2 regions of the Allobosea sp. GW821-FHT03A12 genome follow, and region 1 is predicted to be linked to the other one. Evidence: riboswitches for the same ligand, from Rfam matches in the RefSeq annotation. Region 1 holds a riboswitch; the other holds the start of a gene.

Evidence for each region. Region 1 has a riboswitch for thiamine pyrophosphate ahead of thiC (phosphomethylpyrimidine synthase ThiC). Riboswitches for the same ligand answer to the same signal wherever they lie in the genome.
Region 2: it holds a riboswitch for thiamine pyrophosphate, as region 1 does, so the genes downstream of both, AC3WLC_RS28105 (ABC transporter permease) here and thiC (phosphomethylpyrimidine synthase ThiC) in region 1, are expected to answer to the same signal.

Annotation. Positions count from the first base shown of each region.
Region 1 is NZ_JBYSVZ010000006.1:205,988-220,377, forward strand. Features, by position in the region: gene AC3WLC_RS23290 (thiazole synthase) at 1-98, opposite strand, end outside; gene thiS (sulfur carrier protein ThiS) at 102-299, opposite strand; gene thiO (glycine oxidase ThiO) at 268-1,269, opposite strand; gene thiC (phosphomethylpyrimidine synthase ThiC) at 1,275-3,152, opposite strand; TPP riboswitch at 3,231-3,335, opposite strand; gene AC3WLC_RS23310 (hypothetical protein) at 3,440-3,640, opposite strand; gene AC3WLC_RS23315 (hypothetical protein) at 3,708-3,998, opposite strand; gene AC3WLC_RS23320 (OmpA family protein) at 4,124-5,212, opposite strand; gene AC3WLC_RS23325 (polysaccharide deacetylase family protein) at 6,566-7,459, opposite strand; gene AC3WLC_RS23330 (dipeptide ABC transporter ATP-binding protein) at 7,476-9,185, opposite strand; gene AC3WLC_RS23335 (ABC transporter permease) at 9,313-10,191, opposite strand; gene AC3WLC_RS23340 (ABC transporter permease) at 10,191-11,162, opposite strand; gene AC3WLC_RS23345 (creatininase family protein) at 11,260-11,961, opposite strand; gene AC3WLC_RS23350 (MarR family winged helix-turn-helix transcriptional regulator) at 12,057-12,608, shown strand; gene AC3WLC_RS23355 (ABC transporter substrate-binding protein) at 12,605-14,209, shown strand; gene AC3WLC_RS23360 (isoaspartyl peptidase/L-asparaginase family protein) at 14,362-14,390, shown strand, end outside.
Region 2 is NZ_JBYSVZ010000008.1:19,628-34,017, reverse strand. Features, by position in the region: gene AC3WLC_RS28110 (ABC transporter substrate-binding protein) at 1-586, opposite strand, end outside; gene AC3WLC_RS28105 (ABC transporter permease) at 630-1,373, opposite strand; TPP riboswitch at 1,472-1,568, opposite strand; gene AC3WLC_RS28100 (TenA family protein) at 1,795-2,439, opposite strand; gene AC3WLC_RS28095 (hypothetical protein) at 2,498-3,664, opposite strand; gene AC3WLC_RS28090 (glutathione S-transferase family protein) at 3,852-4,481, shown strand; gene AC3WLC_RS28085 (VanZ family protein) at 4,515-4,916, opposite strand; tRNA gene AC3WLC_RS28080 (tRNA-Asn) at 5,007-5,081, opposite strand; tRNA gene AC3WLC_RS28075 (tRNA-Cys) at 5,273-5,346, shown strand; gene AC3WLC_RS28070 (hypothetical protein) at 5,452-5,943, opposite strand; gene AC3WLC_RS28065 (hypothetical protein) at 6,070-6,381, opposite strand; gene AC3WLC_RS28060 (hypothetical protein) at 6,698-7,798, shown strand; gene AC3WLC_RS28055 (helix-turn-helix transcriptional regulator) at 7,982-9,106, shown strand; gene AC3WLC_RS28050 (protein-L-isoaspartate O-methyltransferase family protein) at 9,237-9,878, shown strand; gene AC3WLC_RS28045 (TolC family outer membrane protein) at 10,098-11,516, shown strand; gene AC3WLC_RS28040 (PopZ family protein) at 11,685-12,284, shown strand; gene AC3WLC_RS28035 (hypothetical protein) at 12,291-12,506, opposite strand; gene AC3WLC_RS28030 (pyridoxamine 5'-phosphate oxidase family protein) at 12,517-13,002, opposite strand; gene dps (DNA starvation/stationary phase protection protein Dps) at 13,133-13,612, shown strand; gene AC3WLC_RS28020 (valine--tRNA ligase) at 13,746-14,390, shown strand, end outside.

The DNA of each region.
Region 1 (14,390 bases):
CCGGCTGCCTCGACCGACTTTTGCAGCACGGCCGGCGAAGGATATTGCGCCGTGCCGAGGAAAAGGCGCGAGCGCGGGGTGAAGCCGTAGAAATCCATCGTTCAGCCTCCCTGCATCGGCGCGAGGACCTCGAGCCGATCGCCATCTGCGAGGGTTGTGTGCGCCCGCACGGCAGCCGGTACGAAGGCTTCGTTCACGGCGGTGGCGACGACCGCGCCGGCATAGCCCAGCTCGGCCAATGCCTCGGCCAGAACCGGGGCAGCGACCTCACGCGTGTCGCCGTTGACGATGATGCGCATCGGACAACTCCCTGGATGCGAGGAGACGATCGGCCACCTGCCCGGCCAGGGCCGGCGAGAGCAGGAAGCCGTGGCGGAACAGGCCGTTGAAGCGCAGGAACCGGCCGTCCTCGATGATACGGGGCAGGTTGTCGGGAAAGGCCGGGCGGACATCGGCGCGCAGTTCGACGATCTCGGCCTCGCCGAAGGCCGGATGCAGCGCATAGGCGGCGCTGAGCAGTTCGATCGCCGAGCGGGCGCTGACACGGCGGCGATCATCGCTCTCGATCATCGTCGCGCCGATCATGAAGTGCCCATCGGCGCGTGGCACGACATAGAGCGGAATGCGCGGATGCAGCAGCCGGACCGGACGGCTCAGCCTGATCTCGTCCGTGCGCAGCACCAGCATCTCGCCGCGCACGCCGCGCAACCCGTCGAGCCGGTCGCGGGCGACAAGGCCCCGGCAATCGACGATGCGGTCGGCATCGAGCGCCGTCTCGTCAACCTCGACGCCGTAGTGGATCGGCACGCCGGCTGCCTTTAGCGCTTCAGCCAGCGCCGCCAGGGCCCGGCGCGGGTCGAGATGCGCCTCTTGCGCGAGGAACAGGCCCTGCCGGAAGCGGCCGGCGAGGTCGGGCTCCAGCGCGGCGACCCCTTCGGCGTCGAGGCGCTCGAAGCCATCAGTCCGCGCCGCAAAGCGCGTCAGCTCACCGGCGTCCCGGGCCGGAGCGAGCACGAGCGTGCCCTGGGCGAGCGTGCCGGGATAATGGCGTGGCCACCAGTCGAGGGCTTGTCGGCCCAAAGTGACGACCGCCTCCTCGGCGCTCTCGCGCTCGCACCAGGGCGCCAGCATGCCGCCGGCAGCCCACGAGCAGGCCTGCTCGCCGAGCGCTGCACTGCGTTCGAACACTTCGACCGCAACGTTTCGCTCGGCCAGCTCGAGCGCCGTCACGAGGCCGGCGACGCCAGCCCCGATCACAGCGACGCGCATGGTCCCTACTCCGCCGCGGGCAGATAGAGATTGCCGCCCTTCTTCAGGAATTCCTGCGACTTCTCCGCCATCCCCTGCGTGGCCATGGCTTCGAGCGCCGCCCGCTCATTGTCGCCCATCGCCTGAACCTCGGCACGCAGGTCCTGGGTGATCTTCATCGAGCAGAATTTCGGCCCGCACATCGAGCAGAAATGCGCGACCTTGTGGGCATCCTTCGGCAGGGTCTCGTCATGGAAGGCGCGGGCCGTGTCCGGATCGAGCGCCAGGTTGAACTGGTCCTCCCAGCGGAAGTCGAAGCGGGCGCGGGAGAGCGCGTCGTCACGCAGCTTGGCTGCCGGATGGCCCTTGGCGAGGTCGGCGGCGTGGGCGGCAATCCGGTAGGTGATGACACCGGTCTTGACGTCGTCGCGATCCGGCAGGCCGAGATGCTCCTTCGGCGTGACATAGCAGAGCATGGCGCAGCCGAACCAGCCGATCATCGCCGCGCCGATGCCGGAGGTGATGTGGTCGTAGCCCGGCGCGATGTCGGTGGTCAGCGGTCCCAACGTATAGAACGGCGCCTCGCCGCATTCGCGCAGCTGCTTGTCCATGTTCTCCTTGATCTTGTGCATCGGCACATGGCCGGGGCCCTCGATCATCACCTGGCAGCCCTTATCCCAGGCGATCTTGGTGAGCTCGCCCAGCGTCTCCAGCTCGGCGAACTGGGCGCGATCGTTGGCGTCGGCGATCGAGCCGGGACGCAGGCCGTCGCCGAGAGAGAAGGAGACGTCGTAGCGTCGCATGATCTCGCAGATCTCGTCGAAGCGCTCGTAGAGGAAGCTCTCCTTGTGATGCGCCAGGCACCAGCGCGCCATGATCGAGCCGCCGCGCGAGACGATGCCGGTCACACGGCTGGCGGTCAGCGGCACGTAAGGCAGCCTGACGCCGGCGTGGATGGTGAAATAGTCGACGCCCTGCTCGGCCTGCTCGATGAGGGTATCCTTGAACACCTCCCAGTCGAGCTTGATCGGATCGCCGCCGACCTTCTCCAGCGCCTGGTAGATCGGCACCGTGCCGATCGGGACCGGCGAGTTGCGCAGGATCCAGGAGCGGATGTTGTGGATGTTGCGGCCGGTCGAGAGGTCCATGACCGTGTCGGCGCCCCAGCGGATCGCCCAGACCAGCTTCTCGACCTCCTCGGCGGCACCGGAGGTCACGGCCGAATTGCCGATATTGGCGTTGATCTTGACCAGGAAATTGCGGCCGATCGCCATCGGCTCGAGCTCGGGGTGGTTGATGTTCGCGGGGATGATGGCGCGGCCGCGGGCGATCTCCTCGCGGACGAATTCCGGCGTGACGAATTCGGGAACCGAGGCGCCGAAGCTCTCGCCATCGGCATGGCGCTCGCGGGCGCCCTCCAGCATGGCGGCGCGGCCAAGATTCTCGCGATGGGCGACGTAGATCATCTCAGGCGTGACGATGCCGGCCTTGGCGAACTCGTACTGAGTCGTCATCTGGCCGGGCTTCGCCATCAGGATCGGGCGCTGCGCGGGACAGGCCGGGACGAGCTGCTCGGCCGAAATGTTGCCGTTGTCCGCGGCGGTGACGACGCGGCCTGCAACGACCTCGAAGCCGCGGGCGTCGAGCCAGGCGCGGCGCGGCTGCACCAGGCCAGCGTTGAGGTCGATGCTGGCGTCGGTCTCGGTATAGGGGCCGGACGGGTCGTAGATGCGCACCGGCGGTTCGGCATCGGTGGTCAGCACGACCTCGCGGAAGGGCACGCGCATGTCGGGATGCTCGGGCGCGGCGACATAGATCTTGCGCGAGCCGATGATCGGGCCAGTCGTCACCGTCTGCGGTGCGGCCTTGACGCTGTTCTTCTGGGGCTTGGTGTGGGCGTTCATCTCAGGATCTCCTCCCTCTCAGGTTCAGGAGATCCGGGGCGTCTGACGGTCCAGTCGCTGTGAGGCGGATGCACTTGTGGCGCAGCCGCGTTCCAGTCCCTCCGCCGGTATGACCCGGATCAGGTTCGATGGGTTCGGCCGTCAGGCCATCTCAGCTCTTATCGAGCACCCCTCGGAACGAGGCGGAGGTTAGAACCGTCGTGATCTGCGCGCAACTGCCAAAGGACCGCAGCTGCACGCCGCGCGGCCATGCACGGGAAACAACACCGTTGGCGGAAACGAAATAATCAGGCGGTGATGTCGAGATTGCCGCCCTGGCCGGCGGGGAGGATCGCCTGCTGCTGCTCGGACGCCTGCTGCAGCATAGCGACCAGCGCCTGGTCGGAATCGGCGTTCTGCTTGACCATCTCGATCTGCAGCGCCTGCTGCGTCGCAGCCGACTTCATGCTGATCAGGCTCTGGGCGATCGCGACCGACATCTCGCTCATGGCATAGCTCCTCACCGCCACCATAGGTGGCGAGCCTTACCTGAATCTAAACCCGAAGCGGTGGGCTCTAACGAGTCGGCGCGATGATCGACGGCACAGGCTTCGGCATGGGGATCTCACGGTTCGGCTCCGGCGGTCCGGAGCGGTCGCGTGCCAGCTGTTCGCGCTCCCGCTTCGCCTCGACGCGGTCGGAGCGTGGCTCCAGCTTCTGCACTTCGCCGGCATTCGGCGACATCGGCACGCCGGGTGCGCGCTGCTGGCGCTGCGTCTGCAGCGAGGAAGACTGCGCGGCAGCGGCTTCCGCCGCGAGCAGCCCTACAGCGAGCAGTCCGAGCAGGACCCATGAGTTCTTGCGCATGGCACTCCTCCAGTCAGGCAGGCCAAGGCGAGCCCGCCCGCTAGAGGAACAAGGGCGGCCGGGGATTGTTCCGGCCGCCCCTCGAGAAAGGCGCGGGGCAGCTCACAGGCGGCCCCGGGTTGGCGTCACTGCTGGTTCTGGCCGGTGAGCAGCGGCGTGATCCGGCGCAGCGTCACGCGCCGGTTCTCACGGGAATCGCCCTGCGTCTGCACCTTGGGGTACTGCTCGCCATAGCCCTGCGTCGTCAGATTCTCGGCCGGGATCGCAAAGTCGCGGGTCAGGATCTCGGCGACCGACTGCGCCCGCCGATCCGACAGCGAGAGGTTGTCGACATCGGCGCCGACCGCGTCGGTATGGCCCTCGACCATGAAGACCTCGTTCGGCGCCCGCTCGACCGCCTGGCGCACCGCCTGCGCGATCACCCGAAGGCGCCCGGCCTGGTCAGGCGTGACCGTCCAGGAGCCGGAATCGAAGTTGATCGTGTCGATGTCGACGCTGCGCATATGGGCGCGCAGATCGGGCGAGTAGCGGACCTCGTCGAGCGTGTAGCGGCGCGGCACCGGGGCGACCGGCGGCGCGGTGATCGTCTCATAGATCAGCCGCTCGTCGGCACGCTCGGCATCGACGATATAACGCTCGCGCGGGATGCGCAGCTGGGGCGGCGGCAGCACCACCACCTCCTCGGCGAAGCGGGCCTGGGGCCCGTCGCGGCGGACATTGTCGATCATCACGAATTCGCCGCCGTCGCGCTCGCGCCGCGAGCGGCGGATCAGCCGGCCTTCGGCGTCGGTCACCGTGACGATCTGCGTGCCGTCGGGGCGATTGTAGATCGTCACGTTTTCGTCGCCGCGGCGTTCGCTGCGGGTGTCGAGGCCGAGATCGCGGAAGCGCTGCGTCTCGTCATAGCGGATCACGGCGCGATCATCGTCGCCGCGGATGATGGTGCGGCCGGGCTCGCGGATGATGGTGACGTCGCCTTCGCGACGCTCCTCGCGCTGCTTACGGACATCGTCGAGCCGGTTCGCGCCCTGCGTCGCCATGATGCCGCCGATCGCGGCGGCGCCGAGACCGATCGCAGCCGCGCCACCGAGGCCGATGCCGCCGCGGCGACCCTGGCGATCAGGCGCAGGCTGGCCGGGCACACCTGGCTGCGGCTGGACCTGACCGGGCGCGACACCCGGCTGCGACAGGGCTCCGGGTTGCTGACCGGGCACGGGCGCGGGTTGCGACGGCGCGGTTCCGGGTTGCGACAGGCCCCCCGGCGCGCGGCCGGCATTCGGTGCCGGAGCGGGCTGGCCAGTCGCAGGCTGTCCAGCGCCGAGAGCGCCTTGGCCGGGTGCGGGCTGGGTGGGCGCAGCTTGTCCCGGAGCGGGCTGGCCGGGCTGGCGGCTGAGGCCAGACGGTTGCTGGGGCTGGGCCGGCGCCGGTTGCGCAGGCGCGGTACCGGGTTGCGACAGGGCGCCCGGCGCGCGGCCGGCATTTGGCGCTGTCGACGGCTGGCCGGGCGCGGGCTGGCTCGGAGCGGCCTGCCCGGGCTGGCGGTTCAAGCCGGGCTGTTGCGATGGGGCAGGCTGGGACGGAGCTGTACCGGGTTGCGAAAGCGCGCCCGGCGCACGGCCGGCCGGCGGCGTGCCGGAGGGCTGGCCGGGTGCCGGCTGGCCAGGCTGACCGTTCAAGCTCGGCCGCTGCTGCGACGGGGTCGGCTGGGACGGGGCCGCACCGGGCTGCGACAAGGCGCCCGGCGCGCGGCCACCGCCCGGCGCTGTGGGGGTCTGGCCAGGCTGAGTCTGGCTGCTGCTGCCCGGAGCGGCCTGTCCCGGCGCAGGTCGAGTGGGCGCCGAGGGAGCGGTGGCGGGCGGCTGCCCCGGTGCCGTCTGCGAGGGTGCAGGACGGCGCTGGCCAGTGTCGCCGGACGGCGCTCCCGAAGCGTTAGGCTGGGCCGGTGGCGTGCTCGGCCGGGCGGGCGAGGCCGGCGGTGCGATCTGGCCTGGAGCCGGCCGCTGCGGTTCGCTCGGCGCGGCCGAGGGCGCGCGTGGTGCGCCTTGCGGGGTGGACGGAGAAATCTGCCCGGGCGCGGCTCCCGCAGGCGGCGTCGGACGGCGCGGCTGTTCGGGCTCGGCACGGTTGGCCGGAGGCACGGCCTGCGGCGCGGACGGCGGACGTGGCGCGCTCGGAGCCGCTCCGGCCGGGCGTTCCGGCGCAGCGGGGCGGCCCGCTGGCGGCTGGCCCGGGGCGGGACGGGCACCGGGGCGTTCCTGGCCACCCGGGGTGGGGCGCTCCTGCCCGCCGGGCCGCTGGCGGCGCGGATCAGGCTTCTCGTCATCGCCGGACTGCGCCTGGGCCAGCTGGAGCGATGGAGCGGCGAAACTGCCCTGCGACAACACGATGGCGGGGATGATGGTGCCGATCAGAAGCAGGTTTTTCGTGCGCGTCATGACATCCGTTTCCAGTTGTTCTTCCGGAGATGAACGCCCCGGCGCCCTGAATTCCGAATGAACCGAAAACGGCCGAAATCGGGCACGGTTCCCGCTGACCCTGCGGAAACCGACCGGAAGATCACGCCTGTATCAGAGCCCCGCCTGCGCCTTCACATAGGCCGCGATCTCGGCATGCGTCGCGAACCAGACGTCGCCCTTGGCCTTGGCGTGGCGCACCAGCTCCTCGAGGATCCAGAAGCGGGAGCGATAGGTGATGACATGCGGGTGCATGGTCAGGAGGAAGAGCCCACCCTCGGCGTAAGCGCCGTCGAATTCGCGCTTGAAGATGTCGAACACCGCCTCGGGCGCCGTATAGGGTCGCAGCGCCTGGAAGCGGTTCATGTTGAAGTAGACGGCGTCGTCGCGGATCCACTCGACCGGCAGTTCGACCATGCCGGTCGGCTCGCCCTTCTCGATCAGCTCATAGGGATCGTCATCGGCGAAGAGCGAGGAATCGTAGATCAGGCCGAGCTCGCGCTCGACGGCGAGCGTCACTTCGGAAAAATCCCAGGACGGCGTGCGCATGCCGACCGGCCTGACGCCGGTGATCCTCTCCAGCGTGTCGGCCGAGCGCAGATGCAGCTCGCGCTCCTGGTCGGGCGGCACGGCCGTGTTGACCTCGTGGATCCAGCCATGGAGGCCGATCTCATGGCCCTCGGCAACCACGCGGCGCTGCTCATCGGGATAAAGCAGCGCGGTCACCGCGGGGACGAAGAAGCTCGCCTTGATCTCCTCGCGCGCCAGCATGGAGAGGATGCGCGGCATGCCGGCGCGATTGCCGTACTGGCCCCAGGACAGCCGGCCGACCGATTTGCCGCCATCGCGTAGCTCGTTGGTCTCGTGGTCGACATCGAAGGAGAGCGCCACCGCGCAGCGGGCGCCGCCCGGCCACCGCGTCGGCTTGAGGTTGCGGCCGGCGCGGACCTGCTCGACCTTGCCGCGCCAGGTCTCCTCCGGCCATTGCCAGGGCTTCAGTTCGGTCATGGCGTTCCTCCTAACGTCAGGCCGCCGCTACGGGCAGCACCGGCACGGCCGCGAGCAGCCGCCTGGTGTAGTCATGCTGCGGGTTGTCATAGACCTCGCTTGCCGATCCCTCCTCGACGATGCAGCCGCGATACATCACCGCGACCCGGTCGCAGAGATGCCGAACCACCGAGAGATCGTGCGAGATGAAGATCAGGGTCAGGCCGAGCTCGGCCCTGAGGCGCATCAGCAGGTTGATGATCTGCGCCTGGATCGAGACGTCGAGCGAAGCGACCGGCTCGTCGCAGACGACGAGGTCGGGCTGCATGGCGAGCGCGCGGGCGATGGCGACGCGCTGGCGCTGGCCGCCGGAGAACTGATGCGGATAGCGCTCGGCGAAGGCGGGATCGAGCCCGACCGCGGCGAGCCAGTCGCGGACGTAAGTCGCGGCGCCGGCCTTGCCGATCAGCCCGTGAGCAAGGGGCCCCTCGGCGATGCCGTCGCCGATGCGCATGCGCGGGTTGAGCGAGGCGAACGGGTCCTGGAAGATGGTCTGGATGCGGGTGGTCAGCTTGCGCGGCTCCTGCCCCTCGCTCATCACCGGCCAGCCCTCGAAGCGGACGGTGCCCGATGACGGTGCGTAGATGCCGGCGGCCATGCGCCCGAGCGTCGATTTGCCCGAGCCGGACTCGCCGACCAGCCCAAGCGCTTCGCCGCGCGGCACGACCAGGCTGACCTCGTCGACGGCCATCACGGCCGGCGGCGGCTGCACGAGGCCGAGTCTCTGGCCGAGGCCGCGCAAAGCGCCGGGTCGCGATTCGAAGCGCTTGCTGACGCGATCGGCAATGAAATAAGGCGCGCCAGGCACCGGCGCCGCGACCGCTGCCGCCGGCTTGCGGGCGGGCGGGGAAGCGTCTGGCACACCGCCGCCACGCAGCAGGAATTCGCCGGGTTTGGCGCGCGAGGGCAAAGCGTCGAGCAAAGCGCGGGTATAGGCGTGCTGCGGGCGCGTCAGCACGTCGAGCGTCGGGCCGGCTTCGACGATCTTGCCGAGCCGCATCACCGCGACGTGCTGGGCGATCGAAGCGACGGTGGCAAGGTCGTGGCTGATCCAGATCAGCGCCGTACCGAGCTCCGCGACGAGCTCCTTCATCTCGGCCAGGATCTCGGCCTGGATGGAGACGTCGAGCGCGGTCGTCGGCTCGTCGCAGATGATCAACTTCGGACGATGCAGCAACGCGATCGCGATGGCAACACGCTGGCGCATGCCGCCGGAGAGCTGGTGCGGGTAGAAATCGACCGTCGCCTCCGGCCGCGGAATGCGGACCTGGGCGAGGCCGGCAATGGCGCGCCGGCGGGCCTCGGCGGACGATACTTTTTCGTGCGCCTCGATCGCCAGCCGGATCTGCTCGCCGATGGTCAGGACCGGGTTCAGCGTCATCAGCGGGTCCTGGAAGACCATCGAGACGACGCGGCCGCGAAGCTTGCGCAATTCGTCGGGCGGCAACCCGACGAGTTGATGGCCTTCGAGCTTGACCGAGCCGCCGGCGACGCGGCCGGGCGGATCGATCAGGCCGATGATCGAGAAGCCGGTGACGCTTTTTCCCGAGCCGGATTCGCCGACGAGCCCCATCACCTCGCCGCGGCGCAGCGAGAAGGAGACACCATCGACCGCCTTGACCACGCCCGCGCGGGTGAAGAACTGCGTGGTGAGGTCAGTAACCTCCAGAAGGGGGGCGTTGCTCATGGGCATGCCACCCACGTCATGCTCGGCCTTGTGCCGAGCATCCACGTCTTGAACACCGCTCTCGATCCATGAAGACGTGGATGATCGGGACAAGCCCGACCATGACGGAGAGGGCTCGCTCCCGCCTTCATCGCTTCAGCCTCGGATTGACCTGGTCGCGGATCTGGTCGCCGACCAGGTTGATCGCGACGATCAGCAGGATCAGGGCAAGGCCGGGATAGATCGAGATCCAGTAGCGGCCGGACAGCATGTACTGGAAGCCGTTGGCGATCAGCGAGCCGAGCGAAGGCTCGGTCACCGGCAAGCCGACGCCGAGGAAGGACAGCGTCGCCTCCAGGGCGATGGCGTTGGCGATCTGCACCGTCGCGACCACGATCAGCGGCGGCAGACAGTTCGGCAGAATGTGGCGCCAGATCACCTGCCGGGCCGGCAGCGGCGTCGACAGCGCCGCCTCGACATAGTCCTTGCCGCGCTCGGCCGAGGCAGCGCCATGGGCGGTGCGGGCGAAATAGGCGTATTGCGCTGCGACCAGCGCGGCGATGAGCTGCGCCTTGCCCTGACCGAGCAGTGCCGAGATCACCAGCGCCAGCAGGATCGCCGGGAAGGCCAGCTGCAGGTCGATCACGCGCATGATGAAGGCCTCCCGGCGGCCGCCGAGATAGGCGGCGGCGATGCCGAGCGTGACGCCGATGGCAAAGGCAAAGGCGCCCGCGACCAGCCCCATCTGCAGAGATATGCGCAGGCCATAGAGAATGGCCGAGAGCAGGTCGCGCCCCTGCGCGTCGGTGCCGAGCCAATGGGTATAGCCGCTGGAGCCGACATAGCCGGGGGGCCTGCGCGCATCGGACAGAACGAGATTGGCGAGGTCGTAGGGGTTCTGCGGCGCGATCAGCGGGGCGAGCAGAGCGACGCCGATCATCAGGACGACGACGACGAGCGCCGCGACCGCGATACGGCTCTCCCTGAACTCGCTCCAGAAGCGGGCGATCGGCGTCTCCGTCCGCATCACGACCGTCCCTTCCGCAAGCGCGGGTCGAGCGCGAAATAAGTCAGGTCGACCAGGAAGTTGATCATGATGAAGACGAAGGCGACCAGCATCAGATAGGCGACCATCACCGGCCGGTCGAGCGACTGGATGGAGTCGATGATCAGCTTGCCGATGCCGGGCCAGGAGAAGATCGTCTCGGTGACCACCGCGAAGGCGAGCGTCGAGGCGAATTCCAGGCCGAAGACGGTGACGAGCGGGATCGAGATCAGGCGCAGCACGTGCCGGCGCAGGATGACGCCTTCCGAGATGCCGGCGGCGCGGGCGAATTTCACCGTGTCGGTCAGCATGACCTCGCGCGTGCCGGCGCGGGCCAGGCGGGTCATCAAAGCGAGCTTGAAGAAGGCGAGGTTCAGCGCCGGCAGCAGCAGATGCGAGAGGCCGTTCAGCGTCAGGAAGCTCCATTCGACGCCGAAGAGCGAGGCGGTCTCGCCGCGTCCGCCGGCCGGCAGCCAGGAAAGCTCGACGGCGAAGGTCATGATCAGGACGAGGCCGATCCAGAAGGTCGGCACCGAGAAGCCGAGAATGGACAGTGCCATGATCAGCTTGGAGAAAGGGCTCTCCGGCCGGTAGCCGGCATAGATGCCAGCGGGGATGCCGATCAGCGCCGCGCCGAACACCGCTGCGAGCGTCAATTCCAATGTCGCCGGCAGGCGCGACAGGATCAGCTCCAGCACCGGCATGCCGAAGACGAAGGAGCGGCCGAAATCACCGTGCAGGACACGGCCGAGAAAGGTGAAATACTGTTCCCAGAGCGGCTTATCGAGCCCGTAGCGAGCGATGGTGTCGAGCCTGATGTCCTGGCTGACATCGGGGCCGATCAGCACGTCGATTGGGTTGCCGATGGCGTAGACGCCGACGAAGACCAGCGCCGACATGACCAGCATGACGGCCAGCGCCTGCAGGACGCGCTCGATGATATGGGTCAGCATCGGATAGACATTCGCCGCCCCGGCTTCGCAACCTCCATGCCAAAGAGACGGGTTTTGTGGCCGCTCTCCTGGATCGAGACGGCGGCACTATAGATCATCACGGCCAGCTCTCGACCATCACCGCCCGCGTCTCCTCGACGCCGACGGCCCAGAGCGCCAGCATCTCCTCGTCCGGTCGCTGGTAGCGGCCGTGGAAATTGCCGTCGCCGAGGATCTCGCGCTTCCGCTGCGGGCTGGCGGCCTGGTAGAGCGCGGGATCGAAGGGCGGCTTCACTGCATCCGGCAACGTCACGCCTTCGAGCCGGGTCCAGGGGAAATTCTCCATCCAGGAGGCATGCGAAGCGGCCATGTCGACCGCCCTGACCGCCTTCTGGAAGCGCGGCCCCGCCCACCAATTGTGCATCTTGACGCTGGCATCGGGGCGCTTGCCCATCCACTCGGTCACTGCCGTCATCGCCGGCGCATTGCCGCCATGGCCGTTGACCAGCACGATGCGGCGGAAGCCGGAACGATAGACGCCCTCGAGCAAGTCCTCGAGCAGCGCGATATAGGTGGTCATCCGCAGCGAGATCGTGCCGGGATAGGCGGTGAAGCCCGGCGTCATGCCATAGGCCTGCACCGGGAAGACCGGGATGCCGAGCGGCTCGGCGGCTTCCGCCGCGACGCGCTCGGACAGGATCGCGTCGGTGGCGAGGCTCAAATAGGCGTGTTGCTCGACGCAGCCGAGCGGCAGCACGCAGCGATCGTCACGCTTCGCCTGCTCTTCGATCTGCATCCAGTTCATCCGGGCAACGAGCACGGCACTGATCCTTGCGTTTCGGCGAAACCGAGTCATCCTTGACAGTGCCCCCTGACACCGTCAAGTTCCATATGGAACCAAATAGGATTTCCCAGATGGCCCGAGCCCCGACCTCCCTGTCCAGGCTCGATCCAAGCCGCGAGGCGGCCTTGCGCGAGCTCGATCCGCTGACCGTCACCAAGCTCTGGGACAATCCCTGCTGGCTGTCCTTCCGGCTCAATTTCATCGCCTTCCGCTTCAACGACCCGGTCTATCGCTGGATCGAGACGCGCTACGGGCTGGTCCGGCCGGAATTCGTCGCGCTCTATGCCGTCGGCCTCAAGGGCGGCGTCGCGGCCAAGAACATCGTCTCCTCCTCCGGCCTGCCAAAGAACACCCTCTCGCGAGCTATCCAGAAGCTGCTGCAGCGGCGCCTGCTCAAGCGCGAGACCGATCCGGAGGATCTGCGCAGCTATGTGCTGGCGCTGACGCCGGCAGGACACGCCATCTTCGACGAGACCATGCCGATGATGGTGGGACAGCAAACCGCCATGCTCGCGGCGCTGACCGAGGCCGAGCAGAAGCAACTCTGCGAACTGATGGACAAGATGGTGATCGCCTCGCCGGCGTGGCCCGCCGATCTCGAACCCGAAGGGACCTCCAAATGACCAAGCCTTTGTCGCACCGGTCCCCGCTCTGGCGGACCGCCGCTCTCGCCGCCCTGATCGGCCTGCCGCTCTCCGACGCAGCCATGGCGCAGACGCTGACGATCGGCGTGCGCGCCGGACCTGAATCGATCGATCCGCATTTCACCGCGACCGGCACCCATGCCGAAGCGCTGAAGCATGTCTTCGACACGCTGACCTGGTCGGGCGACAAGCTGCAGATCGAGCCGCGCCTCGCTCTGAGCTGGAAGGCGATCGAGCCCAGCGTCTGGGAGTTCAAGCTGCGCCCGAACGTCAAGTTCCATGACGGCTCCGACTTCACCGCCGAGGACGTCAAGTTCTCGATCGAGCGCATCCCGGTCGTCGCCGGCCCGAACCCGACGACGATCTATGTCCGGCGCGTCAAGGAGGTGAAGATCGTCGATCCGCTCACCGTCCACATCGTCACCGACGGGCCGGCGCCGAACCTGCCGAACGATTTCATCCGCCTGTTCATCGTCTCGCACAAGGCGGCGGCCGGGTTGACCAAGGACAATGCCAACGACGCCTTCAACACCGGCAAGGCGGCGATCGGCACCGGCCCCTACAAGTTCGTCTCGTGGACGCCGAAGGACCAGCTCGTGCTCGAGCGCTTCGACGGCTATTGGGGCGAGAAGGAGCCGTGGCAGCGCGTGCTGCGCAAGGAATTGCCGAACGATGCCGCCCGCGTCGCCCAGCTCAAGGCCGGCCAGGTCGACATCATCGTGCGCGCACCGGCTTCCGACGTGCCGACGCTGCAGCGCGACGCCAAGCTTTCGGTCGCCACCATCGACACGGTCTATGTCTTCAACATGGAACTCGACATGCGGGACAAGTCCCCGCAAGTCAGCGCCAAGGACGGCTCGGCCCTGGCGAAGAACCCGCTGCAAGACGCCAAGGTGCGCGAGGCGATCGACCTTGCCATCGACCGGCCGGCGCTGGCCGAGATCGCGATGGAGGGCCTGGGCGCCCCGGTCAACCAGCTGGTGACGCCGGATATCGCCGGCTACAACAAGAGCCTGCCGCCGCTGAAGCCGGATCTCGCCAAGGCGAAGAAGCTGATGGAGGAGGCCGGCTATCCCAACGGCTTCAAGGTCTCGTTCTCCTTCACCAATGACCGCCTGCCGGGCGACCGCCAAGTCGGCACCTCGATCGCGCAGATGCTGGCGCGCATCGGCATCGACGTGAATGCCAACGCCCAGCCCGGCGCCGTCTTCTTCCCGGCGCGCCTGCGCGGTGAGTTCTCGATGTCGATGTCGGGCTGGGGCACGCTGACGGGCGAGGCGAACTACACCCTCTCCTCGGTGGTGCATTCGAACGACCCGGCCAAGAAGTTAGGGGCCTTCAACGTGCTCAACTACAAGAACGCCGAGCTCGACAAGCTGATCGAGGATGCCGCCGTCGAGATGGACGAGGCCAAGCGAAACGACCTGCTCTCGCAGGCCAACGCTATCGTCGCCAAGGACCGCCCGCGCCTGCCGATCGTCGCCGTCGGCTCGGCCTGGGCCATGCAGAAGTCCAAGGTCACGATCCGCCCGCGCGTCGACGAGGATACGCTGGCGATGGACATCAAGCCGGCGAAGTGAGCCGATCTGAGGCCGTCATGCTCGCCCTTGTGGCGAGCATCCACGTCTTGAACATCGAACTGCCCAGACTAAGACGTGGATGGTCGGGACAAGCCCGACCATGACGGTGCAGCGCACGCTCGCGACAGCCCAATGAAGTCAGGATAACAGACATGACCATCGCCCTCGCCATCCATGGCGG
Region 2 (14,390 bases), on a different contig from region 1:
TGAGCTGCGTCAGCTCGAAATTGCGGTAGCCGCCGATGGTGGCGTCGACCTTGCCGCCGATCAGCGCGGCGGAAAGCGCGAAATTGACGTTGACCAGCTTGACGTCGTCGAGCTTGAGGCCGGCCTTGGCCAGCATCTGGCCAAGCAGCGTGGTCTCGGTACCGGAGACGGCATAGCCGACCGTCTTGCCCTTGAGATCGGCGAGCGACTTGATCGGCCCGTCGGCCTTGACGATGACGCTGTTGAGCGGGGTCTCGACCAGCGTGCCGACGCGGACGATCGGGATGCCGGCGGCGTGGTCGAGATAGAGATTGGGCTGGTAGTGGATGCCGATATCGGCCTGGCCGGCGGCGACGAGGCGCGGCACCGCCGAGGGGTCGGAGGGCGGCACCATGGTGACCTCGAGCCCGGCTTCCTTGAACAGGCCGAGCTGCTGCGCGACGACCAGCGGCGCATGGTCCGGGTTGACGAACCATTCGAGCATCACGGTCAGCTTGTCGGCGGCGCGGGCCGGGCTGGCGAGGCCGGCAGCCAAAGCGAGGCCGGTGGCGAGGAGGGCGCGTCTGGAGAGGGCGCGGAGGGGCATCAGTCGAAATCCTTCTGCGTGATCGATTTGAAACAAAATGGCGTCACGGCTCGCTCGCCCAGGGAAGCAGGCGCGGGCCGAGCGCATCGACGAGATGGCGCAGGACGAGGCTGAGCACGGCGAGCACGGTCATCGCGGCGAAGACCGTGTCGGTCTGCATGCGGGCATTGGCCTGGACCATGACGAAGCCGAGGCCCGCGGAGGCACCGACCCATTCGCCGATCACCGCGCCGAGCGGTGCCAGCGGGGCAGCTACCCGCAGGCCGGTGAGCAAAGCGGGCATGGCCAGCGGCAGGCGGACATAGCGCAGGGTCTGCCAATGCGTCGCCGTGGTCAGCGCGGTCGCGTCGATCAGCTCCGGATCGGTCCGGCGCAGGCCGTCGGTGAAGGCGGAGGCGACCGGGAAGAAGATGATGATCGTCGCCATGATCACCTTCGAACCCATGCCGAAGCCGAACCAGACCACCAGCAGCGGCGCGATGACGAAGACCGGGAAGGATTGCAGGACCAGCAGCACCGGCCAGAGCAGGCGCCCGAGCCGCGGCAGCGCCACGATGGCGAGTGCCGTCAGTGCGCCAAACGCTGAGCCCAGCACGAAGCCGAGCGCCATCTCGGCGATGGTGGTCAGGCTATGGCTGAAGAGGAAGCCGGGCTGGCGCTGGAAGGCCAGGGCGACGTCGAGCGGCGAGGGCAGGATGTAGCGCGGCGGATGGAACAGAAAGATCGCGCCTTGCCAGGCCAGGAGCAGGACGAGAATCGTGCGAAGCGCCGGGGCGAGCGCGGCCATCACCGGCTTCGTGCCGGCAGCCGGGTTCCGCTCTGCCGCGTCCTGCGTCGTCAAGGTCCGCCTTTCCGGGGGAAGGCGGGCGCGGGGAAATGCTGGCGAGGCTGCCCCGAGCGACTCCCTCCGCCAGCATGATCTGGTTCAGGTTCGAAGGGTGCTTCTCAGCTCGCCTCGCGGCGAACGCCCCCGTCTCTCGATCGCCCTTGTGACAGAGCGGCCGGCGGCTGTCACGTTGAAGGGCATTGATTTTCGCAGTGTTGCGCCGTTGTTCCGGGACTTCGCGAAGCGAAGGGCCCGGAATCCAGAACCGATGTCGGTCAGGAGGCAGGCGCTGCGATCGGCGTGCTTCTTCCAGAGCTGACATCGGTTCTGGGTTCCGGGCTCAGGCCTATCGGCCTGCCCCGGAAAGACGGTGAGCTCCTTCTCAGGCTTCCACGTAAGCCGAATCGAAAAACGCTTTCTCCAGCGCCACGGCGCGCAGGAAGAAGTCGCGGCTCGTCTCAGCGTCTTGCGGCCCGACGCGATCGAGCTCACTCCGCAGGAAGCCGACGAAGTCGCGGAAGTCGGGATTGTCGTGCAGGGTGACCCATTCGGCATGGATGAAGTTCGCCGGCAGCGGCTGCGAGGCCTGCTGCGCCCAGTCGAGATAGAGCCATTCGGCGACGACCAGCACGGAAAGCGCGGCGGCGTAGGAGCGTGTTGCGGCGGCCTCGCGCATCAGCGCCTTGAAACCGGCGGTAGGCTTGGTGTCGGGCGGCGCGGTGCGCTCCTGCTGGCTGACGCCGAGGGCGTCGAAGGAACGCAGGAAATAGGTGTTCTCCTCGCCGCTGACCATGCCGATGAAGCGACCGAAGCGAATGCGGGCCTCGAAGCTGTCGGCGCTGGCGAGAGCGCCGCCGAGCAGGGTCAGGAAGCTGTCGATGAAGCGGTGATCCTGGACGAGGTAGCGGACCATGACCGCGTCGGACACCGTGCCGGCGAGCAGCTCCGTGACGAAGCGGTGGCCGACGGACTGCGACCAGGCCGGCTGGCTGGCCTGGCGGAGCGTCTCGGTGAAGCGGGTGGTCATGGGCATAGCCTTCTGCTGATCGGGCTCTCCCTATCAGCAGCCGCGCCGCGACCGCACGCTATTTCAGCCGCGCCGAGACGATCTTCGCGAGCTCGCCGACGCGCGCCTTGGCCAGATCGTGCAGCGCCTGGTCGCGCTCGCCGCCGGAGACGCGGACCTCGACCGTGGTCAGGCCCTTGCGGACATGGATGCGGTTCATGATGTCGAGCGCTGCCTCGTCGCCCAGCCCTTCGACCGGCGTCTTGGCTTCGGAGACCTTGATGGCGCTCTGGAACCAGCGCTTCGACAGATCCTCGTTGGCCGCGACATTGCGGACGCTGACCTGGATCTGGTTGAGCTCGATCATGCGCTTGCCGTCCTTCTCGACGGTGCGCTTGGCGTCGAACTGGCAGCCGATCGGGTTCGGCAGGGCTTCCTGCCGGTTCTCGCGGCTCTCATGGGTGATCTTGCCCATCAGCTTGCGCGGCTCGCTGATGGTCATGCCGGGGAAGGTGGCCTTGACCTCCTCGGGCGTCAGCAGCGCGCAGGCATCCGGCCACTGCTCGACCGGGGCGACGGACGAGGGGCGGGTATCGGCCGGCACCGTCACGGCGCTGTTGGCGGCGACCTGCTGCGGCGTATCGACCATGCCGGTGCCGCCCTGCCAGCGCGCCGCCGCCTGCTTCGCCAGAGCGAGTGCGTTCGGCGCGGTCTGCTCCGAATAGAGATCGAGCGAGACGGCGTAGATCAGGTCGTCCTTGCGGGCGCGGACCACCACGCTGGACGAACTGGTCTCCTGGAAGGCCTCGTCGCCGATGCTGCTGAGCGGTTCGAGCTTGAGCGTGATCTTCGGGTCGGCCGCGACCTTCTCGCGCGTTCCCTTGATCGAGGCGAAGGCCTGCGCCGGCGTCTCTCGGCCCTTGGCGATGCCGTCCCAGCGGATCACCGTGACCGAGGCGAAGCGGGCATGGTCGAGTTTCGAGGTCGGGCTCGGCAGCTTCACCGAGTACATGCAGCTCTCGGCATATTGCGGGCCGCGATAGATCGGGCTCAGCGTCGGGCCCTTGGCGGTGATCGGGCGGCCAGGGAAGAGCGCCTCCAGATCGGCCTGCGGCAGCAGGCGGCAGGCATCGGGCGCCTTGTTCGCCTCGGGTGCGGCCGGAGCAGTGGTCGCTGCGGTCTGGGCGAGGGCAGGGCTGGCGAGAATCAGCAGCAGCGGCGTCACGAATACGGAACGGGCGAACATCGCGTCGGTTCTCCAGGGACGGGCGCGCGTCGCGATCGACTGCGGCGGCGCCGTTCGGGACCGGTCAAGCTAGGCGCGATGGTGGCGCGATCATGGCGCAGCGGCAGCTTGCGGCAGAGAGTGCTGACACAGATTGTCAGCCGGAAGCGCGTCAATACAAACCATATGGTATGTATAGGAGAAGGTAATGAAGCTCTACGGATTTGGACCGACCCGGACCCTGCGTGCCTTGTGGGGACTCAAGGAGCTCGGCGTGCCGTTCGACTACGTCCATGTCGACCTGCTGGGCGGCGAGGCGCAGACGCCGGAATTCCTCAAGATCAACCCGGCCGGCAAGCTGCCGGTACTGGTGGACGGCGACAACGTCCTGCCAGAATCGGCGGCGATCATTCTCTATCTCGCCGAGAAGTTTCCCGAGAAGCGCCTGCTGCCGGATGATCTCGACGAGCGGGCCCAGGCCTATCGCTGGATCCTGTTCGCGATGACCGAACTCGAACAGCCGCTCTGGCGCATCACCAAGCACAGCTTCCTCTATCCGGAGGAACAGCGGCTGCCGCAGGACATCACGCTCGCCAGCGAGGAGTTCCGGCGGATGGCGGCGGTGCTGGAGGCCCATATGGCAGGGCGGAACTTCATCGTCGGCGACAGGATGGGCGCCGCTGATTGCGTTACCGCCTATCTGATGGACTGGGCGAACGAGCAGGGTCTGCTCGATGGTTTCCCGCGGCTCAACGCCTATCTGGAGCGCATGTACGCCCGCCCGGCGGCGCCGCAGCGAATCGCCGAGGCCTTCGCCAGCGTGCAGCCGGCGGCGTAGCGGGGCAGAAAGGAGGCCGCTGGCAGAGCGCGCTCAATCCGGATGGCGCGCCGCAACGGGGGCGGCGATGCGCTTCGGCCAGAGCCGCTCGCACAGGGCGACGATGGCAAGGCCGCTCAGACCACCCATGATCTTAACCACGGCATCGAGGAGGCGGGCATGGCGACTCGCCTCGAAATGCTGGGCGATCTCGAGCCCGGCGGCGCCGGCGACGATGCAGGCGAGAATCGCGCCCTTGCGCGCCGGGTAGGCGGTGGCGAGTGCCGCCGCGGCGACCAGGTAGGCGATGAAGCGTTCGAGCTGCGGCCCCATATGTGCCAGATGCGGACGGGCGCCGATCGGCGACAGCGTCGCGAACACGACGAGGGCAACGGCTCCCCAGCCGACCAGCGCAGCCCAGCGGCGCATCGAAAGCTCGTCTCCGAAGAACCGCATCGCCGCCTTCTGCGCTTGCCGCCGCACCATTTCCGTCCCCGAAAAGCAGAAAGGGCCCAAGCGATCATCGCTCAAGCCCTCGAAAAATGCTGGCTCCCGGAGCAGGATTCGAACCTGCGACCAATCGATTAACAGTCGATTGCTCTACCGCTGAGCTATCCGGGATCGGTGGGCGGCGTATAGCGACGCTGCCGGGAACACGCAACCCCTTTGCTGGCATCGAGGCGGAGAAAATCGTGGGCAGGCGATCTGCCCCATCGTCAATTCACATTGGCGAGAGAGTTTCGGTTGCGGCGCGCCGCGGCATGTGGTTATAGGCCCAGCCGTGGAGCACGCCTCGGGCGGCGCTCCCGGATGGCCTCGTGGCGGAGTGGTTACGCAGAGGACTGCAAATCCTTGCACCCCGGTTCGATTCCGGGCGAGGCCTCCAAATTCCTTTCATGGTCATGCGCTGATCCCGACCATGAACCGGGCGCCGCAATCCGAGCGGCCGGGCAGGACATCTGCCGCAGCCGCCCAGATCGGCCCCAACCGGCTAGTTGATCGGCTTGATGCTGCCGAAGATCGTGTCCAGCGCCTTGCCGTTGGCTTCGCGCTCCGCATCGTTGCCCCAGACCGTCAGCATCATCACGCGGCCGTTGCCGGCCGGCATCAGGATCAGGTCGACGGTCGTCGGCCCGTTCTCATCGCTCGTGCGGAACTGGAAGACCGTCGAATCGATGCCGCTGATCTTCATGTCGGCCTTGATCGGCTCGACGGACTTGATCTTGTTGTCGCGCATCCAGGTCTTGGTGTCGGCCAGCATCTTGTCGATCTGGCGTGCCTCGGCTGATTCCACCGAGAAGAAGACACCCTCGTCCTTCGGGCGCGCCTGGAAGCCGTATTCGATGTCCTCGGTCGACCAGTCGTTCGGCAACGTGATGGTGATCGAGGGATTCTTGGCCGGAACGGCGAAGTTCTTGGCGAAAGCGGGCACCACGAAGAGGCCGAGCGCAAGGGCGCCGGCGGCAATGCGGGAGAGGAGCATCTGGAAGGGTCTCTCGTGCCAAACCAAGATGATGGCCTGCAGCACGCCACCAAAATAGCGCCTCGCTGATCTGACGCAACGGCAAGCCCCGAAGAGCCTTAATCGCGTGCGCTATTGCGCGCTCGATCAGCCCGAGCGGCGGCGCCTGAAGCGCTCCAGCAATCCCAGGCACCAGTGCGCGAAGCGCGCCATCGGCCGCTGCAGCGGCGGCACGTCGGCCGCCAGCAGCATCAGGCCGAGCGGCAGCATCCAGGCGCCGAGTACCGGCAGGAACGAGAACACGCCGCCGACCATCAGCGCGAGCCCCGCCGGAACCCGGATCAGGCGCGAATCGCGGTGGCGGAGCCAGCGCATCGCCCTGGCGAGCCGGGGAGGGAGCTCGGCTTCGATCCGCTTGAACGCGACCCTGAGTTCCTGTCTCGCGGATGAAAACTGCATGTCCCCTCGATCGTCGCTGCCCATGGAAACGCGCAGCGCGCGCCCTGGTTCTCGCCGATATGGCCGATCACCGTGCTCGCGCGCTGCGTCTTGCCCGCAACCGCGGCTGTCCTAGATCATCGCGCGTCCGAACGGACGCAGCCACGATGATCTATTGTATTGTTATCGCATCGGATTCCTCCGAAAAGTGGATTCCACTTTTCGGTCCGATGCGTAGCAAATAGGGGCCGAAAGCGGCGCTGACACCCGCAAGGCGGCCGGATGACGCGCCGAGCGGCCAAATGCCGCGCGGGCGCGAACAGGAGCGGGGGACGAGATGGGGTGGAAAGACCTGGTCCGCAGCGTGCGCGACAAGGTGCTGGGCGGACGGGCCACGCCCGAGCCGGCCGAGGAACTGACCAACTACCAGATTCTGCTGCGGGACTACGATCTGCACTCGCTCTTCCTGCATGACGAGATCCCGCGCCTTTATGGCGAGCGCGACGCGATGCGCCGGGCCTGGCAGGAGCGCGATTTCGCCGCCTATCGCGCGGCCTTCGAGGCTGCGCGGGCGCAGGGCGACCTCGCCGAGAACGGCAAGCCACGCTACCTGCTGGTCAAGGACTGGTTCCTCGAAGATTTCATGGCGCTTCCCGACAGCGACGATGCCGGGCCGCGGCACGAGGCGCTGCTCGATGGCTTCGCCGCCTATTTCCGAAGGGATCCCTCGCCCTTCTCGGCGGCGACCTATGCCGATGCGCTCAGGGTGACGGCCTATGCCTGGCGCGGCACCGCCTGCGCCGCCGACGTCAACATGGATCAGGCCGACCAGTTCCGTAAGTTCCTGCGGCAGGCGGATGCAGCGCTGGACAGCCAGCCCGATCCCAGCGACTTCTCCTGGCGCGCCAGCGATTTCCGGCGCAGCGCCGAGACCGGCTCGTTCAGTGATTACCAACGCCGATTCGAGGCGGCCTGGGCGCTCGACCGCTACAATATCGACCTGTGCCGCACCTTCGCCCGGATGATCATGCCGCGCTGGCTCGGCCGCGACGAGCATGACCTCGAAGTCTTCGCCCGGCGCGCCGCCGAACTGACCAAGGACCGCTTCGGCTACGGCTTCTACGCCCTGATCCAGGCGGCCAATACCGAGGTTGGCGAGCATGAGATCGAGGACACGCTCTGCGATCCAGCCTTGGTCAAGCAGGGCTTCGAGGACCTGCTCGCCCGCTTTCCGGCGCCGAGCAATGTCAACCTCTATGCCGACATGCTGGAGTGGATGAAGGATACGCAGGCGCTGGCCGACCTGCTCGAGACCCGCTTCCGCACCATCGTGCCGGAGGTCTGGTACGGCGACACGATCGACGACAAGTTCGTCTACGCCTTCGAGACCCTGCTGGAAGCCGACGAGGTGCTGAAGGCGCGCCGGCGGCCGGCGTGAGCGAAGGACGGCGAGGTCGTATTGCGTAACCTTAGGGAAGATTTTTGGCTTTGCGCCGCCGGATCATGAGGTTAGCCTGATTCTCCGGCCCGCGTTCCGCGGCCGGTGCCGTAGCGGACGATGCCGGGCCGAGGGGGAAGGTCAGGCCGCGCTGGCAGAGCGCATGGCTGGCCGAGGACTGAGATGGCGCGGGCGAATCTCGACGTGGTCACCGACGCCGTCGACGGACTGCTGGATGCGGCGCTCGATTTCCGCCAGATGTCCGGGGCGATCGAGCAGGTCCGCCGTCTCTTCGACGGTTCCAAGATCTGCCTTGGGTATTTCGGCCCGGATTCGCATCCCGACGATGCGATCACCAATGCGTCCGACCCGGACCTCAATGCGTTCCTCTATCGCGAGCTGATGCCGGACGCCGCACGTTTCGCCGCGCGGGTGGCCGCGGTGCCGATCGGCTCGGCCTACCGGGACCAGATCCTGTTCGGCGAGGACTTCCGCGACAGCCGCCTCTGGCGCGAATGGATGGCGCCGCAGGACATGTATGGCGGGATGGCGAGCCGCGTGCTCGATGTCGACGGCTCCTTCTGGATGTTCGACATCCAGCGCGGCCGCCGCCAGGAGATGTTCGACGCGTCCGAATTTGCGCTGTTCGAGCGGGTGGCGGGGGTGATGCGGCGCGTCACGCTGCTGCATCACCAGCTCGGCGGCGTCAGCATCGAGCGCGAGATGGCGCGGCGGGCGCTCGATGAGCTCTCGCTCGCCGTCATCATCGTCGATCGCGCCATGCAGTTCGCCTATGCGAATGCGGCTGGCGATGAGCTGCTGGCCAATCCGGCGGGCCCGCTCGGCTTGCGGGGCGGCAGGCTGTGGGCTCGTGCGACATCCGAGCAAGGCGGGCTGAAGGACCTGGTCGCCAAGGCGAGCGATCTCGCCGGCGCGCGGGGGCAGATGCTGCTCAGGGCGCGCAGCGGGGAGGGACGTGACGTCTCGCTCTGCGTCACGCCGCTGTCGGTAGCCTACGCCCTGCCCGGGCGGATGAACGATGTGATGATCGTGGCGCGCCCGCTTGAACCCGCTGGCGGGGGGCTCGCTGCCGCAAGGCAGATGTTCGACCTGACCGAGGCCGAAGCGGGATTGGCGCTGGGGCTGGCCTCCGGCCTGTCCCTGACCGAGCTGGCGCGGCAGCAGGGCATCAGGATGACGACGGCGCGCACCCATCTCGCCCGGATCTTCTGGAAGACCGGGACGCGGCAGCAGAGCCAGGTCGCGGCCCTGCTGCGCGCGGCGGAGCTGCCGCTGCGCCGGCGATAGGGCGGCGCCCGGCCGGGGTGGGCGCCGATGATGCACTGCCGCGACGGCTTGCCTTTTGCCGCCGCCTCGCCCAAAACCCGCGGGCAGGGTCGAGGCGCCCGTCCGGGCGTCTTCCTTCGGAGATTTGAGCATGAGCAGCTTCGCCGATCTGCGGCGCATGATGGTCGATTGCCAGTTGCGCACCTATGACGTGACCGATCGGGCCGTGCTCGCCGCGGCCGACACGGTGCCGCGCGAAGCCTTCCTGCCGGGCGAGCTTTCGCATCTGGCCTATCTCGACCGCCAGGAGCCGCTACCGGGCACCGGCCGGGCGCTGCCGGCTCCGATGGTGACGGCGCGGATGATCCAGGTGCTCGATCTGCAGCCGGGCGAAGAAGCCCTCGAATATGGCGGTGGCTCGGGCTATGGCGCGGCGCTGATGGCGGCGATGGGTGCCAAGACGACGCTGCTGGAGCCGGACGAGGCTGCTCTGGCGCTGGCGCGTACCGCCTTCGCCCAGCCAGGCGTGCCCGCCGCCGAATTGCTGGCGAAATTGCCGGAGCACCGGCAGTTCGATGCCGTTCTGGTCAGCGGTGCCTGCGAGACGCAGCCCGAGCCGCTGTTTCGTCATGTCCGCCAGGGCGGACGGCTGATCGTCGTCGAGGGGGTGGGGCGCGCGGCGCGCGTGGTGCTCCACCGCAAGGCGGGCGAATCGCTCTCCGGCCGGCCGGTTTTCGATGCAGCGGCGCCCGTGCTGCGCGAATTCCGCAAGGCGGAGGTGTTCGCGCTGTGAGGGCAAGGCCGGCCGTCGGGTCGGTTTTCCCCAGAAGGGCTAGCCCGTCGGTACTAATCCCGACGGGAGTGTCGCATTTTTGCGGCAGTTGCGAATTGAAAAGCGGCCGGTTCGTCTCGCATCATTGGCGAGGGGAGCTGCAAAGCTTATGATTTTAAATCGAGTGCCGAGGCTGGGGCGATGCCTGGGCGTGACTAGAGTCCGCACAAGAGGCGTCCAGTGATCCTAACGCGACCGACCTTGAAGAAGACCGCGAGCCGCCTGCTGCTGGCCGGCATGCTGGGAGCCGTCACCGGCTCGCCGGCGCTGGCGCAGACGATGGAAGCGGCGCTGGGGCGCGCCTATTCGGGCAATCCAACGCTGAACGCACAGCGCGCCTTGGTGCGCGCCACCAATGAGAACGTGCCGCAGGCGCTCTCCGGCTACCGCCCGCGCATCACCGCCTCGGCCGATATCGGCGCCAGCATCACCGAGAGCGACACCCCGTTCAACGCGCAGGGCACCGGCTCGGCGCACAACCGCAGCGTCTCGCGCCTCAATCCGCGCGGTGGCGGGCTGCAGGTCGACCAGAACATCTTCGATAGCGGCAAGACCCGCAGCTCCGTCAGCCAGGCCGAATCCCAGGTGCTGGCGGCGCGCTCGACCTTGCTCAACACCGAGCAGAACGTGCTGCTCGACGCGGCGACGTCCTATATGAACGTGCTGCGCGACACGGCGATCCTCAACCTCAACCGCAACAACGTCGAGGTGCTGGAAGAGCAGCTGCGCCAGACCAAGGACCGCTTCCAGGTCGGCGAGGTGACGCGCACCGACGTCGCCCAGGCCGAGGCGCGCCTGTCCTCGGCGCAGTCGCAGGAGATCCTGGCGGAATCCAATCTCAAGACCTCGATCGCGCGCTTCCGCCAGAATGTCGGCGTCGAGCCCAAGCAGCTCGCTCCCGGCCGGCCGGTCGAGAACCTGCTGCCGAAGTCACTGCCGGCCGCGCTCAACGTGGCGCTGCAGGGCCACCCCGCCATCATCGCGGCGCTGCATGGCGTCGATGCGGCGGAACTGCAGGTCAAGGTCACCGAGGCTGATCTCGGCCCCACGATCGGCGTGCGCGGCCTCGTGCAGCAACGCTACGACTCCCAGTTCTTCGGCGACAATCGCACCTCGGCCAGCGCGGTCGCGACCCTGACCATCCCGATCTATGAGGGCGGGCAGGTCTATTCGCGCACCCGCCAGGCCAAGGAGACTGCCGGGCAGCGCCGGATCGAGGTCGACACCTCGCGCGACACGGTCCGCGCCGCGGTCGTTTCGGCCTGGGGCGCGCATGACGCCGCCAAGGCGCAGATCGTTTCCGCGCAGGCACAGGTCCAGGCCGCCGAGACTGCGCTCGCCGGTGTGCGCGAAGAGGCCAAGGTCGGTCAGCGCACCACGCTCGACGTGCTGAACGCTCAGCAGGAACTGGTCAGCGCCCGCTCGTCGCTGGTGACAGCGCAGCGCGACCGTGTCGTCGCCTCCTATGCCGTCCTTTCGGCGGTCGGGAAGCTTTCGGCCGATACGCTGAAGCTCAAGGCCGAGCGTTACGACTCGCGCAAGCATTACGATCAGGTCAAGGGCCTGCTCTGGGGCACGCAGACGCCGGACGGGCGCTGAGCTTCATGCTCGTCTGAGCCGGCGCGGCGCAGCGCCGGCGCAACACTCGGGATTTCTCCTGTGGGCCGGCCTCCAGTTGCCTTGCCTGCCGCTTTCCCGGTGAAATACTCATGCAGCGGGGCGCACTGATTCCTTAGGCGTCTCTTGCGTCGAGTGACCGGAATCAGCATGAGCGCGCAGCCCAAGGCCAATGAACCTTCGATGGAGGAAATTCTCGCCTCCATCCGGCGGATCATCGCCGATGACGAGAAGCCTGCTGCGCCGCCGGAGGAGGCCGCTCCCGAGCCGGTTGCGCTGGCGCCTCTGCCTGAGCCGGAACCAGAGCCGGAACTGATCGAGGACGACGTGCTCGACCTCGGCGCCGAGGCCGAGCGCATCGTCGAGGAGCCGCCCGCACCCGTCGCGGCCGCCCCGGCTGACGATGTCGAGTTTGCCGAGCCGCAGGCCGCGGCGCCGGAGCCCGAGCCTGAACCCCGGCCAGAGCCGCCTCAGCCCCAGGCCTTCGTGCCGCCGCCGATCCAGCCGCAGCCAGCACCGCCGATGGACATGACGGCGCTGATCTCGGACCAGACCGGCGCCGCCGTGCAGAACGCCTTCGGCGCGCTCGCAAACACCGTGCTCAGCAACAATGCGCGCACGCTGGAGGATCTCGTCAAGGAGATGCTCAAGCCGATGCTCAAGACCTGGCTCGACGACAACCTGCCGGCGATGGTCGAGCGGCTGGTCCGGGCCGAAATCGAGCGCGTCGCCCGCGGCGGGCGACGCTGAGCGTTTTCAACGCCGCCGCCGGCGGCGCTGTGTCCGGGGCGGCCCGAAGGCCCCGCCTTCATTGAGGCTCTGGATCGCGTAGCCTGCGAGCGCCATCAGCGCAGTCTGCGGGCCGAGGCGCGAGACCAGCAGCTGCATTCCGAGCGACAGCGGCCGGGGATAGCGGCCCGACGCCGCTTCCGAGGCGACCCAGGCGCCGACGAGATGAACGAGAAATCTCATCGCGCCCTCCTCAGAGCAGGACTTTGCGGTTGCTGCCGAGGTCGGGCCGCGAACCGGTGACCGCTGCGGCCACCATCTTCACGCTCGTCACGATCTTGCCAGGACTGTCCCAGAACTCGGCCAGACTGGGACGCACCTTCAGGATGCGGATATTCGGATCGTCCTTGCTTTCCCAGAAAGCGCGGGCCGCAGGCGACCAGAGTTCGGCGACGCGCCCCCGATCGTCGAGCAGGTTCGCCGTGCCGGTGACCGAGACATATTTGTACGAGCCGTTGTCGCCGAAGCAGAGGCAGACATTCTCGTTGATCTCGATCTCGTCATCCTTGTGGGAACGCAGATCGGTGAGGAAATAGATCGCATCCTCGTCGCGGCGGGGATGGGCGCTCATCGGGCGGGCGCGCAAGACGTCACCGCCTTCGTCATGGCTGACGAGCATGCACAGGCCGATCTCCTCGATCAGCTCCCAGACTCGGTCCTGGTCGGTCTTCCTGGTCATTGCGGCCTCCTGATGCGGTCTTGTTCCAACTGGCGTCGGCCCGTACTGTTCCCGCGGAACGCTTGGGCGGGCGACGCGTTCGAAAGGTCATACGGCGCCAATGCACGTGCGCCTGGCCTGGAGTGTCCCCATGAAGAAGCCCGCCTCGCGGATCGACATGCCGTCGAACGCCAAGAACGAAGTGATCGCCATTCTCAACGAGCGCCTGCAGGACGGGATCGATCTGGCGCTCGCCACCAAGCAGGCGCACTGGAACCTGAAGGGCCCTGGCTTCATCGGCGTGCATCTGATGCTCGACGGCTTTCGCAAGGATCTCGACGAGCATGTCGACACCGTCGCCGAGCGCGTGGCCCAATTGGGCGGCACGGCGCTCGGCACGACCCAGACGGTCGCGTCCGGCAGCAGCCTCAAGCCCTATCCGACCGACATCATTGCCGTGAAAGACCATCTCGACGCGCTGATCGAGCGCTACGCCGGCGCGGCGAACAGCGTGCGCGATGCCATCGACAAGACCGACGAGGCGGGGGACGCCGGCACTGCCGACCTGCTGACCGCCTACTCGCAAAGTCTCGACAAGGCCCTGTGGTTCCTGCAATCGAGCGCCGCCTGAACGTCGACAGGGCCGCCATGCATCGAAATCGTTGACGGGACGCCCGTCCGTGCGCTCTTAAGACCGCAGACCTTTTGGCTTCGTTTTCGCGGCCGGGGCAGGTTCCCCGGCCGTTTGGCGTTCGAGCAGAGCGATGATGGACAAGACATTCGAGCCGGCCTCCGTCGAGGCACGCATCAACAAGGCCTGGGAGGAAGCGGACGCCTTCAAGGCGGGCCGCGGGGCGGCCCCCGGGGCCGAGCCCTATTGCATCGTGATCCCGCCGCCGAACGTCACCGGCTCGCTGCATATGGGCCATGCGCTCAACAACACGCTGCAGGACGTGCTCTGCCGCTTCGAGCGCCTGCGTGGCAAGGACGTGCTCTGGCAGCCGGGCACGGACCATGCCGGCATCGCGACGCAGATGGTGGTCGAGCGCAAGCTCGCGGCCGAGAACAAGACCGACCGGCGGACGATGGGCCGCGAGGCCTTCCTGGCCGAGGTCTGGAAGTGGAAGGACGAGTCGGGCGGGACGATCGTCAACCAGCTCAAGCGCCTCGGCGCCTCCTGCGACTGGTCACGCGAGCGCTTTACCATGGACGAGGGCCTCTCGGCCGCCGTCCTCAAGGTCTTCGTCGGCCTGCACAAGCAGGGGCTGATCTATCGCGCCAAGCGGCTGGTGAACTGGGACCCGAAGTTCCAGACCGCGATCTCCGACATCGAGGTGCTGCAGCTCGAGAAGACCGGCTCGTTCAAATGGCAGCGCGGCGGCGAGGAGGCGTTTGACGCCAACAAGCTG